4 regions of the Paenibacillus sp. Y930 genome follow, and region 1 is predicted to be linked to each of the others. Evidence: predicted binding sites of a transcription regulator. Region 1 holds the regulator's gene; each other region holds the start of a gene.
The links. The regulator Rex, encoded in region 1, represses fermentation and respiration genes when NADH is low (regulators of the CRP and FNR family bind a similar motif). The targets are predictions, from matches to a motif close to TTGTGAAATATTTCACAA.

Region 1 (4,350 bases):
ATCGCTTCGTATTCGTATTCAAGAGGATGGGGACGATCATACTGCTGCGTGGAATGAAGTGATCGATAGTGCCTATCCACAGCTTCAAGATATGAAAGAGCATTGGGATAAGTTGTTCGAATGGCTCTATAGTATTGTTAGTTCCGATGCGATGCAAAGTAATGAGGTAGAATCTGTTGGTACAGCAAGTATGGTGCTGCGATTAGATCGACATAAGCTGCCGCATGAATGGAACGAAGCGATGGAAGTGGAAAACAATTTCCATGTATTACTGTCGCGATTTATTAAATCAATTGAAAAGCTTTCGAATGAAGTGAAGGAAAGACTTGATGAGGATACAGGCTTGCAAAGCATTCTCATTGATTTGAATGGTATATTACGTGATTTGAATAGAATCAAAGACGAATTGCGGATGTTTATGAAGCTTGAACAGGAAGATTATGTGTACTGGATGGAAGGAACGCAAGCGTATAAGTTCAGATCATTACAGCTTTATTCTGCCCCAGTCGATGTAAGCGGATTGTTGAAAAAATATTTATTTGAAGTGAAGGATACTGTCGTTATGACATCTGCTACATTATCTATTCAGAAAAATTTTGAATATATTGCCGAGCAGCTTGGATTATCGTCATATGAAAACACCAATCGGTTAAAAGCAGTCATGCTTGATTCACCTTTTAATTATCGTGAGCAGGCTTTAGTTATTATCCCGCGTGATTTCCCTGTCTTGAAGGGTGCTCATGTTGACGCGGCATATTTGGATAAATTAGTAGGCTCATTAGCGGAAAGTGCACAGACACTCGGTGGGAAAATGCTGATCTTATTCACTTCATATCGATTGTTAAAGCAAGTATATGATCCGCTGAAAGCAACGCTGCAAGGTAGCAATATTCAAGTGCTTGGACAAGGTGTTGATAGTAATAATCGCACGAAATTAACGCGTAGATTTTTGCAAAATCAAGCATCGGTGTTGCTCGGTACAAGCAGCTTTTGGGAAGGCGTAGATATTCCTGGAGAAGCGTTGCAATGTCTTGCGATTGTGCGACTGCCATTCCAACCACCTAATCATCCACTTGTTGAGGCGAAGTCGGAATTGCTAGTGAAGCAGAAGAAAAATCCATTTATGAAATTATCGATCCCGCAAGCAGTCATTCGCTTTAAGCAAGGCTTTGGTAGGTTAGTTCGTACAGCTACTGACAAAGGGATTGTAATCATATATGATACTAGAGTAATTGAAGCTTATTATGGTAAACATTTTTTATATTCATTACCTGCTCCGAAAATCGAGACGATGCATACAAGTCAGATGGCCAAGCGGATGGAAGAGTGGTTAAAGGAGGATTGAACGGATGAAGCAAACAAAAATTTCTGAAGCTGTTGTTAGAAGATTACCTATCTATTTGCAAGTACTTCATGAATTGAAAAGTCGTGAAATTGGGACGGTTTCCTCACAAGATCTCGGTAATCGATTAGACCTCAATCCAGCACAAATTCGAAAAGACCTTGCTTACTTCGGTGATTTCGGACGTAAAGGAATAGGATATGAAGTAGATTACTTGATTGATAAAATACGTCATATACTTAAAATTAATCAGACTATTAATGTAGCTTTGATCGGTGCTGGTAACCTAGGGCATGCATTATGTAATTATAACAAGTACAGTAATGATAACATGCAAATTGTTGCTGTATTTGATAATGTTGAAAATAAAGAGGGTTCAAAAATTAATAACTTAACCGTTCAGCCGATGTCTGAATTAGCGAAAACGATCGATGAACTTAATATTCGTATTGGTATTATTACTGTACCTGCTTCTGAAGCACAAAATGTTGCTAATCAATTAACTGAAACAAGAATCGAAGGTATTCTTAATTTTGCTCCAACAATATTACGTGTGCCAGATCATGTTCGGATCCAATATGCTGATTTTACGAAGGAATTATTGAGCTTAGCTTACTATTTGAATAATAAAGAGGTGGCCGACGATGAGTAAGATATGGGTTGAAAACGGTTTGTTCGTTACGATGGCAGGTGCAATACCTGAAGTGTTAAGTGGGCATATGATCGTAACAGATGATGTCATCACATATATTGGTGCAGATCGACCAGTAGATATAGCAGATGCCGAGCGTGTAGATGGTAAAGGATTAGTGTTCATGCCTGGTTTAGTGAATACACATGGTCATGCAGCGATGACATTACTTCGCGGTTTCTCAGATGATTTGAACTTACAAGTGTGGCTACAAGAAAAAATGTGGCCGATGGAAGAAAAATATGTTGATCAAGATACACGGGCAGGAAGTAATCTTGCGATTGCTGAAATGCTGCTAAGTGGTACAACAACATTTGTAGATATGTATGATCGCATGGATCAAGTCGCTGAAGCTTCGGTGCAAGCAGGTATTCGTGCTTTTCTTACTAGAGGAGTCATCGGACTTTGTCCACCTGAAGTACAAACAGCCAAATTAGAAGATGCAATTTCATTTGCAAAACAATGGAATGGTCAAGGTAATGGAAGAATATCTACAATGCTTTCGCCGCATTCACCTTATACTTGCCCTCCAGATTATATCGCTCGTATTGTACAAGCTGCACATGATCTGAATTTGCCGTTACATACTCATATGTCAGAGACGAAAGCTGAAGTGCAGCAGAATGTAGATGAGTACGGAAAACGTCCAGTTGCGCATCTGGATGAGCTAGGCTTCTTCTCACGTCCAGCATTATTAGCGCATGCTGTTCATCTAACGGATGAAGAAATTGAACTGTTAGCAGCAAGAGGTGCATCAATTTCTCATAATCCGATTAGTAACTTAAAGCTAGCAAGTGGTGTAGCAAGAGTACCGGAACTATTGAAAGCTGGTGTGAAGCTTTCGCTTGGTACTGATGGTGTTGCAAGTAATAATAACTTAGATCTATTCCAAGAAATAAGAGCTGCTGCATTGCTTCATAAAGGAGTGTCAGGTGATCCGACTGTAGTTCCTGCTTATACAGCTCTGCAGCTTGGAACGTCAATGGGTGCCGAAGCCATCTGGAACTCGCAAATCGGTACGCTTGAAGTTGGAAAAAAAGCTGACTTTATTGCAATTAATATCGATCAACCACATTTCTTCCCACGTACTGATCTTATTTCTCATCTTGTCTATGCAGCTAATGGTCGTGATGTAGCTCATGTATGGATTGATGGTAAGCAAGTTGTTAGTAATAGAAAGCTACTTACAATGGATGAGGAGAAAGTTCGCTACGAGGCGCAAGCTAGCTTTGAGCGTCTGTTGAAATAAGATGAGAGCCATTGAAAAGAAACGATCCCCTTGGATGACGCCACGCAAATGGATAGCTTTCAGTATATTGCTTTTCATTGTTATTATTGTGTTACTCGTTATGTTTTATCGTAATATCCAGATGGATCGTTGGAATGAAAAAGATGAAGTCCGTGCAAGTCTTGCTCAGCAATATGATCTTTCCACTGAAAATTATCTTGAAAAATATATATGGGAAGAGCAGTATTGGATAGTGCTGGCGGAAACATTGGATGGACAAGAGCAGTATGCGGTATGGCAAGATAATAACATATTAGCCTCAGCGAATACGAACGCTATTGTTTCATCTGAAGTTGTCTTACAAAAGCTACAATCATCTAAGCCAACTGCAAAAAACGTTACGATAAAGGAAGCATATTTGGCAAATCAGCTAGCGTGGGAAGTTCATTATGGCGAGGATGATAGCAATTATATTATCTATGCCTTCTATGCAATGAGCGATGGAACTTTAATAGATGAATATACAATTCCTAAGGAAACGAGATCATAACGATCTCGTTTCCTTTATTTATGCAATTAATTCGTATAGCAAAGATGATATACTAATTGCTATAAAGGTAGTTCAAAAAATGGACTTTGATAACGAAGTAGTGCGTTGTAGCGTATTCGCGTCGAATATGAAGCGAACTTGGAAAGTACGGTTCGCGTGTACTTACTAATGTACACTTGCGCTTCCGCCTTTCTCAAGTAGCGCTCCATCTTCTCGGTTCTGAAAGCCCATATTTTGAACTTTCATTGTAGTTAAAAATTGATAATTGAGGTGGACTAATTGCAAAATTTTAAGCTAAAGCCAATGATTATCGCATTTATAGTTACGATTATAGTTGTAGTTACTGGTGGATTTACTTATCAGTATGTAGCTCAGCAAAAACCATTAGAAAATCAACTTAAGCAGGCTCAATTTTCAGAAGTGACGTTACCAATTGTAGAAGACGGAGATCGTGTCTTTATTGAGATTGCGCCGCTTCCTAATGTTACTTTGGAAGAAGCCGTTCATGAAATAGAACTAATTATGACCCAACATTCTTA
Region 2 (4,350 bases), on a different contig from region 1:
TGTAACGAATAATATGAGGCAACAGAATTGCATTGACTCGACCATGCGGCAATTGAAATTCCGCACTGAATTTATGGGAAAGGCTATGACAGATCCCAAGAAATGCGTTGGAGAACGCCATGCCTGCAATCGTTGATGCATTATGCATTTTTTCACGCGCAACAGGATTAGCTATTGCATGGGATTTTTCTAAATTCTCTATGACAAGCTGAATCGCTTTAATAGCTAGCCCATCGCTGAAATCATTGGCCATAATCGAAACATAAGCTTCAATCGCATGTGTTAGTACATCCATGCCAGTATCACCAATGACTGTAGGTGAGAGTGAAGCTGTATATTCAGAGTCGATAATCGCGACATCAGGTATCAATTCATAATCTGCTAGCGGATATTTGGAATGCCCTTTTCTAACATCGGTAATCGTAGCGAAGGAGGTTACTTCAGATCCAGTACCTGATGTTGTCGGAATAGCAACAAGCTTTGCTCGTTTACCTAGTGTTGGATATTTATATACTCGATTACGAATGTTCATAAATTTCATTTTAATCGTATCAAAGCTTGTTTCTGGACTTTCATAAAATAACCACATCGCTTTGGCAGCATCGATTGCAGAACCCCCTCCTAGTGCAATAATACAGTCTGGTTGAAAGGCATTCATCCGCTCCGTACCTTGCATCACGATATCGATCGTAGGCTCATGTTCTACTTTGGCAAAAATCTCGATTTGTACAGGTTCACTACGTTTGCGTAGGAAGTATTGAACTTTATCAACATATCCAAGCTGCTCCATACGCTGATCCGTAATGATGATAATCCGATGTATATTAGGCATTTTTGTTAAATACTGTGTCGCACCAGCTGAAAAATATAGCTTCGGTGGTATTTTGAACCATTGCATATCGACATTGCGATTAGATACATGTTTAAGATGAAGGAGCTCCATATTCATTCGCTGATGATTACTTGATGATTGGTAGCCGAATGATGCGAATGGTGACTGCTCGCGCTCTTGATTATTCATCGCCGCTTGAATGGATGGTGCATTAACTATGACACGATTACTTGATAATTGTTGGCTGAATTTCTGAATAATAGGTTCATTATGACTATGAATAATCGCCGAATGCTTCCCGTGACCTAGCGCTATAAGCTGCTGGGCGAGTGTTATAGCCATATCGGCATCTTCTACAATGTAGAGTGCAAGAATTGGACAAGCTTTTACTGCTGAGAAGGGAAAGGCTGCACCAACCTGTTCTTGTGGAACAATTAATAGCTTTGTATCCTCAGGTATATCTAGCTCAATCGCCTGGGCAATATCAAGCGCTGATTTGCCAATATAATTAGCTTTGAGATTACCTTGCTCATTGAAAATATGGTTCATTAGCGTATTGCTTTCCTCTTCATTAAGGAAGTAACAGCCTAGTACTTTCATCATTCGTACGACTTGATTATAAATTTGTTGATCGACGAGAAGTGCTTGTTCTGAAGTAAACATCATGCTATTGTCAAAATTTTTAGACAATATTAGATCTGTAATCGCCTGTTTCAAATCTGCTGTGCGCTCAATATAGCAAGGAACGTTTCCATAGGAAACACTTAATGTCGATTTCCCTAACTGCTTGGCGGTCTGCAGTAAATCGTTATCCCCATTAGAAATGACTAAGGCAACGTTTTCATGAGACATAAGCGTGAGTGTTGCTGCATGAGTAGAATGATCCACCCATTGAATACAGAAGGCGGGTGCACCGGAAAGAATAGCTGCATCTCGAACACTTTGAACGGCTTCAATGCCACAACGTGTCACTTCTTTTTGAAATACAAAGATAATTGGATTACGTGTTTTCACCGCTACTAAACATTGAAATAATGTAGTTGCAACAGGTGAAACTTCTGTAATTAACGTAACAAGGGTGCCAATTGGTTCAGCAATGACTTTGTATTGCTCATATGGATTATTTTCAATTTCTCCAACTGTTTTCATATATTTCAATTGATGATATATGCTTTCCGTGGCATTCATATTTTTTATGATTTTATCTTCGAATACACCACGTTTTGTCTCGTCCAGCTCAAGTTTTGCCAGTTCCATATGGCGACCAATGCCTGCAAGCGCCATATGCTGAACAATCTCGTCGATTTGTTCCTGGTTCATCGTACTAAATTGCTCGGCGGCTATAGCTGCACGCTCAATACTTAGCTGAATATGAAGATCATCTTTATTGAAATGTTGGAGCTTCGACTCATGTAATGCCATAGCTCATCACTCCTTAACCTGTTCATACTTTTATGACGATGATAATAAATCCATTGTAGAGTAGATAAGCGTGAAGTGATGTGCTAAATATCACAAAGTTTATGAGGGGGGGGGGGATTAATTTATAGTCTATGAGAAAATTTTTTCTTATGCAAAAAAAGAGCAGCTCCACGGATCTAAATTAAAGATTCATTGAGTACTCTTTCGTATAGAGGTAATGCAAAAGTGAGCTTTTGCATAGCCATTTATAGTCGGCATATTTCTTTCGGACAAGTAGGGCATATGGGACAACCAGCCATATCCTTCAAAGCATCAAGATTAGTTACTTTCAAGTAGCCAGTACTTTCACTGCATATGATCCCATCTCTTTTCATGGAAGCAAGCAAGCGATTAATACCTTCCCTCGTTGTTCCTACTAATTCTGCGAGCTCATTGTTCGTTAATTTTATATCAATATGAATGTGCTGATTGGCTTGCTTCTCGCCAAAGCTGTTGCATAGACGGATAAGTGTAGATGCAAGCGCACCGTTTTTTCCACCCATTAGTAGATCACGTAGCTTAGATTCTGTTTTGCGTTGGATAAGCCCCATCCACATCGCATATCGATAAGCAAAATCTCCGTATTTGACCATTAGCATTTCAAGCTGCAATCTAGGAATAATCCCTACTTCTACTTGATCTATCGTTTCGGCAGTATAACGATGGGTCGTGTCCCAAGCATCAATGTCGGCAATCATATCATCAGGTTGTAGAATAGATAGTAGAAGATCTTTGCCGTCCGAAGCAGATTTGCGCAGTTTAACGCGACCTTTTAATATCCAATACACTGCATTCGCATCATCGCCTTCCCAGAATAGGTGCGTGCCAGCAGAGTATTTTTTGGTATGCATGACTGAAGCAAGAAGGTCGAGTTGCTCATCTGTAAACACAGTGCTTAGAGAACCTGGTCTATAATTGTTACTCGGTCTTTTCGCTTTAGTTGTTTCTGTATCGTAGTAAATACTCATCTAAGCCTCATCCTTTCTGGTGCGGTTTCTATATTTATACTATACGTTGTTATGACAATACTTAATATCGGGGAATGCCCTACATCGGTTTAAGGTATCTCCCTAACATACACTTGACCTATTCGCTGGTATGATATAGAGGTAACTAGTCGGAAAGGAGCAGGTTTATGACTCCAACTCAAATTATTGTAGAAGAAAAGCTACAACAATTGTTAAAGCGTACAAAAAGCGATCTAACAGCTATTGGAGTTCTAGATCGAGCAACTAGAAAGCTCCACTGGTATCCCGTGTACGGTAGTGTAAGCAATCGCACGCAGCGAATTCGACAGCAGATCAATCTCGGTCTGACAGGCGAAGTATTACGTACAGGAAGTTTTTTACAATCCCGAGCAGCCAAGCATGAAATCTTTGACTTGGGTGAATCGATTATGCTGACAGAGAAACTGCTCCATGCAGCAGTATGGCCGATTACATTGGATCAGCATCAAATTAATGGTGCTATATTAATAGGTAAACGTTATGAAGGAAATTATGATGCTCAGCAAGTTGAAGCTGGGGCTGAAGTTGTACATGAGCTTACCGATTATTGCGCCCATTATATAGATAACAATCATTATTAAGCCTAATCCCTTACATTCCCTTCTAGAATTTTACGGAATTCGTACATTTTGCTGTAAACATTCATGTTTACCGTTATAATAAATGTAGAAAATGACGTGATGAAAGGGTTGTATAGATGATTAGGCTTCTTATATGTGATGATCACGCAGTTGTTCGATCAGGTCTATCGATGCTATTACATGGTCGTTATGACATAGAAGTTGTAGGTGAAGCTTCAGAGGGTGATGAAGCGATTGCGCTAGCGAGTAAGCATCTGCCCAATGTTGTACTAATGGATCTCAGTATGCCGCATGGCAAGGATGGAATGACGGCGTCTGCTGAGTTGAAAAAGCTGCTGCCACAAGTCAATATTCTTATACTTACGATGCACGATGATGAGCAATATTTGTTCCAAGCGATTAAGGTTGGGGCGTCCGGATATATATTGAAAAATGCACCTCATGATGAGCTTGTTGGTGCGATTCAAGC
Region 3 (4,350 bases), on a different contig from region 1:
TCCGCGAGCCAGCCACCGACAGGCCTCATAAATGTGGCTATTCCAATAAATCCAGCTGTTCGCATGCCCGCATCTACTTTTGATAGTTCGAAGTTCGAGACAAGAAAATTGGGTAAATATACTGTAAAGGCAACAAACGAGCCAAAGGTAATAAAATATAGCAGAGAGAATAACCAAAGTTTTTCGTTTTTATAAACCCCTTTGATTTGATCCATAATTGGCGTTTTCACTCGAACTTCTTTGCGATCCCCCCATATAAAATTCAATGCAGCAAATACAAGCAATATAATTAAATATAATTTTACAGCTACCGACCAGCCTAACGCAGTCGCTACTAACGGTGCTGAGAACGTTGTCACTGCCGTACCCAAATTGCCTAATCCATAAATACCATTGACTAAACCGTGGCGTTCTTTCGGATAATATTTCGGCAATGAAGTGACACCAACAGAAAAAATAGAGCCGCCGATACCAAGAAAGAGGCCTCCAATAATTAAATCTGTCGTAGTAGAAGCTTCACTAATATAATAAACAGGAAAGAGCAACGCTATAAAACTTATTAGAAAAACGAGTCGAGCCCCGATGATATTCGCATAGTAGCCAAAAGGAATTCGCAATATTGAACCTAAAACAACAGGCAGCGCCGTAATAATTGCAATTTGGCTGACAGGTATATCAATATCCTCACTCATAAATGGCAATAAAGAAGAAATAATAACCCAAACTGCAAAGCCAACGACTAGATTCAAAGTCTGTAATGGCAATTGTACTTTTCTAATCAAACACATCACCTTTTCTTGGTTAGTGAATGAATAAAGCTGGGTTCCCCTTCCCATATCTATACTATATCGCATCTTTTCGACCAATTTTAATAGGGGGACTCCCCTGTTCATGACCGTAAATTCCCTATACTTCTAAATAAGCAGCTTAACATTGTTTTTTTGCAATCAAAAAGTCCCGGACTGCTCAAAATGGAGCCAGCCCGGGACTTTTGTTCAAAACACAAAACTTATCACATATTTGCGCGTACACGTTCAAATAGCACATTATTTTCGAGATGGACATGTTCAAATGTATCTTTTTCAAGTTGTTCCAAACGTGCATATACTGTTCGGTATGTCCCACACGCCTCATCAGGAGGTGTGAAATTATTGGTAATGTCACGAAGTTCATTTAATAATCGCCCTGCATTTTCATGTTCTTCCTCTAGTTCAAAAATATGTGGTCTTACTTGTTCTTTCAACACTGCCGACGGATTCTTCAAAAATTCTAGAATAAGCGGAAACACATTTTCATCCTCATCCGCTGTATGTTCAAGCAGTTCATCGCGTAATTTTTTGAATATTTCTTGGACACGTAGTAAATGCGGATGGCCATCTCCATGAACGCGAGCAACTTTTGTTATATATGGTGTAAGTGCTGGTAATTCTCTTTCTAACTCTTCATGATACTTTTCTTGAATATAAGCAATTAACGTCTTTTCTCCGAATGAAGCAGGCGCCATACTTTCGCGACGTTCACTCTTCTCCTCTACCTCTTTAATTAGATCGAGTACTTCCGCCGGATCAAGATTACGAGCTTCTGCCGCTTTCTGCAAAGATACTTTCCCACCACAGCAAAAGTCAATACGTAAATTTCTAAACAAATCCGTACTTTTAGGTAATGCTGTTGCGATATCTGAAACTTGGGTCTCTAGTGTAATTTGGATCATGCTTTATTCCTCCTTCTGGTCACTAATTACATTGTAACGAAGATATATAGTCCGGGTTGTGATTGTAATCACAAGTGAATGTTTTGAACTTCCTATTCCAATAAGGTTCAAAACATTCGCTTGTCAGCACCGAGAAGATGAAGCGCTACTTGAGGAAGGCGGAAGCGCAAGTGTACGTAGTTGGTACACGCGAACCGTACTTCCCAAGTTCGCTTTATATTCGATGTCGATTACGCTACGTTAGCCTAATCATCGTGATCACAAGTGAATGTTTTGAACTTCCTCTAATCGTCAAATGATCAATGTATGTAATTGCTGTGACAATGCATGCTGATCTGCTTCGTTCATGACTTGCACAGTCATAGGAAATAGTATTGATTCTTCCTTCACAAAGTGAATGGTCAAAATTTCAAATGCTTCCCCGGCATCGCGCGAAATAGTAGACATTTCACTCAAGCTATAACTATGCTCGCCGGCTGAATGATAGAGAAAATGATCCAAATATGCCGTAATTTCTCCATGCTCATGCTCGATTGACACGAGTGGACCTTGCTCATAACCGATAAACTGGCCGAGTAATGGAAAGAAAAAACGTTCTTCCTTTTTAGTATGTTGTTCGAATGTAACCTTGAAAACATCAATGAGCTGTCGCAGCCGTGTAAACTCCTGTCTGGCCTGCTCAATACCATACTTATAATTTTGTAAATTCAACACAATCGTATGCCATTCATGCATCAAATATGATAAATAACGATGCTCATTTTCAAGTATACGCATAGCTGGTACGGTGCTTTGAAACGGATTTCCAGACATTTAACTCCAACCCTTCCTTGAAATGATTTCACTTTCAATGCTACGCGATCTTTTAGTTCGTTCAAAAATCTAGTAGTTTCTTTTTTAATGCATATTCTACTAGCTCAGGTCGCGTTTTTAAATTCAACTTTTCCATCAATTTCGCTTTGTAAGATTCCACAGTTTTTACGGATATAAAGAGCATCTCTGCAATTTCTTTATTTCCATATCCTTTAGCAACAAGTGGCAAAATTTCAATTTCACGCGTTGTCAGTATTTGAAATGGATCACTTTCATCCGTTGTTTGATATTTGTTTACAAATTCACGGACGAGCGAATTTGCCATCTTCGGATGAATATAGATACCGCCTTGATAAACCATCCGCATCGCTGTTACCAATTCTTCATCCGGCGAATTTTTTAATACATAGCCTCTTGCACCCTTTTTAAGCACATGAAACAAATACTCCTCGTCATCAAACATCGTTAAGATCACTATTTTCGTATTAGGGAAATCTTCGTTGATTTTTGCAGTAGCAATCAATCCACTTTCTCCAGGCGGCATACTCAAATCCATCAGCAAAATATCTGGTTGATGCCTTGCTACCATTTTATAGGCCTCAATTCCATCTGCTGCAGTGGCTACAACCTCCATATCATTTTGATAGTTAAGAATCATGGCAAAACCGCTTCTCACGACAGCGTGGTCATCTGCGATTACAATTTTCACTTCGTATTCCCTCCATTTCAATGTCGGTCCAGAAGGTCAACATTCACGATCCGAATGAGGCTGAAGGATTGGGATATGTAAATGTACCGTTGTCCCCTTTCCTAACTCCGAAGCAATCGTAAGCTGTCCGTTTACAAGTTCAGCACGTTCTCTCATACCATAAAAGCCAAGTCCCGTTCCTCGTGAATCTCTCATATTAATATTAAAGCCAATTCCTTGATCGGCAACAATTAATTCTAAATTTTGCTTAGATTCAAAAAGACGAACACTGATTTCATCAACATTTGCATATTTTAATGCATTCAAAATCGTTTCCTGACAAATCCGGTACACGACAGTTTCAATTTCATTGTTGTAGCGTGAACCATGTAATTCTGCAACAAATTGAACGAGCACACCATAATTTTTTGTAATCCACTTAAAATGTGAGCGAAATGCGGCTTCTAATCCTAAATCATCTAATGATGCTGGTCGAAGCTCAACGGAAAGATTACGAATTTGCTCCAGTAGTCGAGCAAGGGAGGCTTCAGTTTGACAAATCTTTTGCAAAACATTATCTTGAATCTCTAAATATTTTAAAAGCCGCAAATCGACAAGCGAGCTTAATAGTTCTTGTGCTACACTATCATGTAATTCACGAGAGATACGTTTCCGTTCATCCTCTTGCGCTTTAATAATACTTTTCATCATCTTATTTCGATAAAGCGACTCTTGCGTTACTAGTTGATTGGTCAAGTCACGAAGCATCAAAACGTGGGTACCTGAATCGGGATCAATGATTTGAAAACTTGCTGAAAATGGAACGTTCTCTTTACTTTTTGTCTCGAGATATATTTGGAATGAAGTACGATCTGCCATCGGATCAGATAAGTAGCATTTCATACAAGTCATAAGTTCCTCTTCACTCGTGTAGCCCCTACATGCAATACAAAATGTATTGTCTTCTCTCGTTTGTATTTTTTCAAGCACATTGGGATCCAATATATACTCAGCGGCAGGGTTCATACCAATCATTATTCCTTGTGCATCGAAAAAAAACATTGCTTCCGAACTGTTGTGAAATAAGCTCTCCATTAGCTTTGTTATATTTTTAATAGGCAACAAGGTCAATTGAATG
Region 4 (4,350 bases), on a different contig from region 1:
ATTTTGTCTTACCGAAGGATAAAATAAAACATAGATTAATTGTACAAGTTCATTATTATGGTTCTAGTCAGAAAGGAATATTGGCTGTAGTAGAGCGATTGAGTAAAAGCTTTGTTAGTAAAGGAATACCTGTAATCATAGGTGAGTCCGGAATGAATCACAAAAGTTCTCAAGCAGATAGAATTAAATATGCAAAGTTTTTAGTATCTACCGCTAGAGAGAAAAATATAACGGTATTTTGGTGGGATGATGGCAATTATGCAAATAAAGCAGGAGCATTAAGTAACTATGGTTTATACGATAGATTTGCAATGAGATGGTATTATCCGAAAATTGTTAAGGCTTTGGTGAGCGCTTCACAGTAAAAGCCCTCTTTTCGAAGTTCCGGACTGACGAGAAGCTCAAATAACTTTGGGCTTCTCGTCAGTCTTTTTTTGTTCCTGAAAATCAATTTGAGTAACAAAAAGACCGCCTTATTAATAATAAGACGGTCTTCCATATAACTACTACAGCTTAGTATGAACTGCTGTACGTAGAGAGTGGATGTGAGACAGGTAACGAATGTTACTTGCTTCTTTCATCAATGTTGCAGAAATACCTTTAAGTGCAGTGTTGCTAGCACCTACAGTTGCAACTGCGTCTTTACGACCAAGTGATGCAAGAGTACCAGAGTTAACTGGGTGGAATTCATCCATAGCCTTACCATTGAAGTAAGCATAAAGATTGAAGCCTACCAACTCACCCATTTGCCAAGCATTTTGTGCAGTTGGAGCATGAGGGCGTCCGCCGTCAGCAGGGAAAGCAAGCGCAGAGTCACCAACTACGAATACATCAGCATGTGATTTGGATTGTAGGAATTCGTTAACAGCAGCTTTACCGCGGTCACATTCAAGACCAGAATCAGCTACTACTGGAAGAGCAGCTACGCCACCAGTCCATACGAATGTATTAGCTTCAATTGTTTCGCCAGTTTTAAGCTCGATTTTGTTACCAACAACGCCAGTAACAGGAACGCCAGTGATGAACTCTACACCACGAGCGGCTAAGCTTTCTGTCGCACGCTCGATCAAATGATCTGGAAGAACAGGAAGAATTTTCGGTCCTGCTTCGATCAACTTAATTTTAAGATCTTTAGCGCTTAAGCCATATTGTTTCGCGATTTTAGGGAAGTTATCCGCAATTTCACCAACAAGCTCAACACCTGTAAGACCGCCACCGCCAATAACGATTGTAGCATCAGCTTCGTTTTTAGTTTTAGCATAAGCTTTAATACGGTCTTCGATATGTTTGTAAATTTGGTTAGCGTCATTAACTGATTTCAGAACCATACTGTTTTCTTCAAGACCAGGGATACCGAAGTAACCAGTTTGGCTACCAAGACTTACTACTAGAGCATCGTAAGAAAGAGTAGTGCCATCAGCAAGTTTAATTTCTTTGTTTTCAACAGAGAAAGATTCAACTTTAGAAATTTTCAAGTTAACGTCAAGACCTTCGAAAATTTTCTTTAAAGGAATAGCAATAGCCTCTTCATTTAAAGTACCGCCAGCTAGGCGATGTAGTTCCGTAATAATTTGATGTGTTGCGAATTGGTTGATTACCGTTACTTTTGCTTGACTTTTGTCCATGTATTTGCGAACAGTTTGAGCAGTAAGTACGCCACCGTAACCTGCACCCAATATGACAATGTGTTTAGACATAGCTAGTCCTCCGTCCATTACTTTAGATTAATTCAATTATTTTATTTGGAACGTTCGTTGCTCACTTCAAGGTATGCATTAATAAAACGGAACATTTTTTGTGCTTGAGGGTCTTTAAGCATTTTCATAAGTCCGAAAATACCAATAACTTCTTGACTTGTTGCAGCGCGATCTTTAGCTTCAATCGCATTGATTGCCATTGATCTTGCGCCTTCAATAACTGGACCAACAATTTCTGTAGTCGCGCTTATGATGTCATTTTTGAAAACTTCATCAGTAGCTAAAGTTTTAGTGACATCGTAAGACTTTGTTAAGCAACTTACTAATTCGGTTAACTTTGGCAATTGTTCTACTAAAGTAGAAAGTGATGCTTGTACTTCCGGCTGCAACAATTGCTCAAGTAGAGCTTGCTGCTGTTGACTCGGAGTTACCGCTTCAGATTGCGCTTGTGTGTTTGTTTCTGACATATCCAGGTCTCCTTTGAATAGAACTACTTTTGACCGATTAATGATCGGCATGAAGCGATTCCAGATTTCTTGTTTTAATTATACTACGTGCTTGGATGAAAGTATTGTGATAAATTTCACCTAACTCGAAAGTATGTGACATGACTGCTATTTATAAGCAATCTAACAGATTCTAACTTTGCTCACACGAAATTAGCAAATGCTAAATTGCAATTGCCTATAACGAAAAATGAGTGAAAATAGAATCGAAATCCAAAAGGGCTTAAGTTGTTATTTATATTATAGCCTAATATTATGAAATCGTCTCTATACTTACACAATATTTCTCGTTATTACTTGTAATTCACGGAACTGCTCCAAATTCATCAAGAATTGAATAATCGTTTCATATTAGGAAAGGAGATGACTTTTGGCACATCCTAAGTGATGAGAAGGTCATTGTTCAAGTGAAATTATCCTGAAGTCGACGATAGTATATGCAAAATCGTTACATATTATTAACAATAAGAGTGTAAAAAGTCGCAGTTAATTAACAAATGACTATCTATGCTAAATAATCATGTGGTAAAATGTAGCAAATAAGGCTAGAGAATTAAATTCCCTTCGTTATACGTTTGTCCATTTTCATACCATATTCTTAATGTTAAACTCAAAATATGGAATGAAAACTCTTGTAGACAATGGCTGTAGCGATTGTTATACGGGGCCAAATTAAATACGGAGGGGGCTGCTCTTTGCTATGAATACACAGGAAAAGCATGTGAGGATCATAAAAAGAGTGAAATTCAGTTTTCTTTCATTTCTAAGTGTTATGATTTTATTTACGTACCTACCAATAGGCGCCAGCTCAACGGATCATTTCCCTGGTAAAGTATTTTATGTCTCAACAAGCGGTTCGAATGATAATGATGGGTCTGTCGACACACCATGGCGTACCATTCAGTATGCAGCAGATACGATGAAAGCAGGGGAAACTGTACTAGTACGTGATGGCATATATGAAGAAGCTATTACAATTACTAGCTCTGGTTCAGCAAGTGCAGGACATATTACGTTCCAGGCTTATCCTGGGGAACTACCGGTTATTGATGTATCTAACGTACCAGATATTTCACATATTGTTCAGTTCACCAATTCACATTATGTTGTGTTCGATGGTTTTGAGCTAACTGGACTAGTATCCGATAGTTCTTCGAAGTATTTGGCTGGTATAAAAGTAACAAAGAGTGGATCCAATCTTTATATTATGAATAACCATTTGCACGATATTGCAAATTATAATGTAAAAGGCAATGCAAACGGTATTATTGTATATGGTAATGGAGCTCAAGCAATAAAGAACATTACAATTTCAGGTAATAAAATTCATGACTTAATACTTGGATCAAGTGAAACAGTAACTGTTGTTGGTAATGTAGATGGATTTACGATTTCGAACAATCTTATATACAACGTGAACAATATTGGGATTGATGTAGCGGGTCATTATGGTACTTGTTCAAGTCCATGTATTGACCAAGCAAGAAATGGGGTAGTAAGCGACAATATCGTGCATAGTGTCGATACAATTACTAACCCGGCCTATCGAGGGGTCCGCGCTGCAGCAGCAATTTATGTTGATGGCGGGACAAATACAATCATCGAACGTAACGAAGTATACAATAATAATTATGGTATAGAGATTGCGAGCGAGAAATTCAATAAAACGACGAGTAACATCGTCGTAAGGAATAATTACATTTATAATAATCATCAATCAGGACTTATTATGGGCGGATCGTCTACAAAAAACGGCGCTGCATCTAATAATATTATTATGAACAATACATTCTATTTCAATAACACTCTTAAAACTGGTGATGGAGAAATTACATTCCAAAATCAAGTGACAAATAATTCTTATCACAATAACATATTTTATGCAGACTCAATGACGCCATTTTTCTATGATAATCGAACAGGAAATAACGGGAATTTTGTAGATTATAATATGTATTATGTATCGGGAGCTATTTCTAATCATTGGAGAGTGAATGGGACCAAATATAACTCATTCGAACAGTATGTAGCCGCGACAAAAAGAGATGTGCATTCCATATTTGCAGATCCATTATTCACAGATGCCCAATCAGGTGAACTTTCAATACAAGAAAACTCTCCAGCAATTGATGCGGGCACAATAGTAT

Region 2: adhE (bifunctional acetaldehyde-CoA/alcohol dehydrogenase) is a predicted target of Rex. The motif match lies at 2,333-2,350, and genes of this name have one in related genera.
Region 3: ric (iron-sulfur cluster repair di-iron protein) is a predicted target of Rex. The motif match lies at 1,768-1,785, and genes of this name have one in related genera.
Region 4: AC1TO5_RS11955 (helical membrane plugin domain-containing protein) is a predicted target of Rex. The motif match lies at 2,269-2,286, and genes of this name have one in related genera.

The regions. Positions count from the first base shown of each region.
Region 1 covers NZ_JBXCIX010000004.1:500,481-504,830, forward strand. The annotation lists gene dinG (ATP-dependent DNA helicase DinG) at 1-1,345, shown strand, start outside; gene AC1TO5_RS14720 (redox-sensing transcriptional repressor Rex) at 1,350-1,994, shown strand; gene AC1TO5_RS14725 (amidohydrolase) at 1,987-3,282, shown strand; gene AC1TO5_RS14730 (hypothetical protein) at 3,284-3,811, shown strand; gene AC1TO5_RS14735 (hypothetical protein) at 4,091-4,350, shown strand, end outside.
Region 2 covers NZ_JBXCIX010000002.1:832,968-837,317, forward strand. The annotation lists gene adhE (bifunctional acetaldehyde-CoA/alcohol dehydrogenase) at 1-2,254, opposite strand, end outside; gene AC1TO5_RS09020 (Crp/Fnr family transcriptional regulator) at 2,500-3,261, opposite strand; gene AC1TO5_RS09025 (GAF domain-containing protein) at 3,429-3,881, shown strand; gene AC1TO5_RS09030 (response regulator transcription factor) at 3,998-4,350, shown strand, end outside.
Region 3 covers NZ_JBXCIX010000001.1:1,139,904-1,144,253, forward strand. The annotation lists gene AC1TO5_RS05415 (nitrate/nitrite transporter) at 1-782, opposite strand, end outside; gene ric (iron-sulfur cluster repair di-iron protein) at 1,013-1,711, opposite strand; gene AC1TO5_RS05425 (hemerythrin domain-containing protein) at 2,003-2,524, opposite strand; gene AC1TO5_RS05430 (response regulator transcription factor) at 2,586-3,233, opposite strand; gene AC1TO5_RS05435 (sensor histidine kinase) at 3,270-4,307, opposite strand; gene AC1TO5_RS05440 (GAF domain-containing protein) at 4,340-4,350, opposite strand, start outside.
Region 4 covers NZ_JBXCIX010000003.1:687,661-692,010, reverse strand. The annotation lists gene AC1TO5_RS11965 (glycoside hydrolase family 5 protein) at 1-365, shown strand, start outside; gene AC1TO5_RS11960 (NAD(P)/FAD-dependent oxidoreductase) at 507-1,697, opposite strand; gene AC1TO5_RS11955 (helical membrane plugin domain-containing protein) at 1,739-2,164, opposite strand; gene AC1TO5_RS11950 (choice-of-anchor Q domain-containing protein) at 2,904-4,350, shown strand, end outside.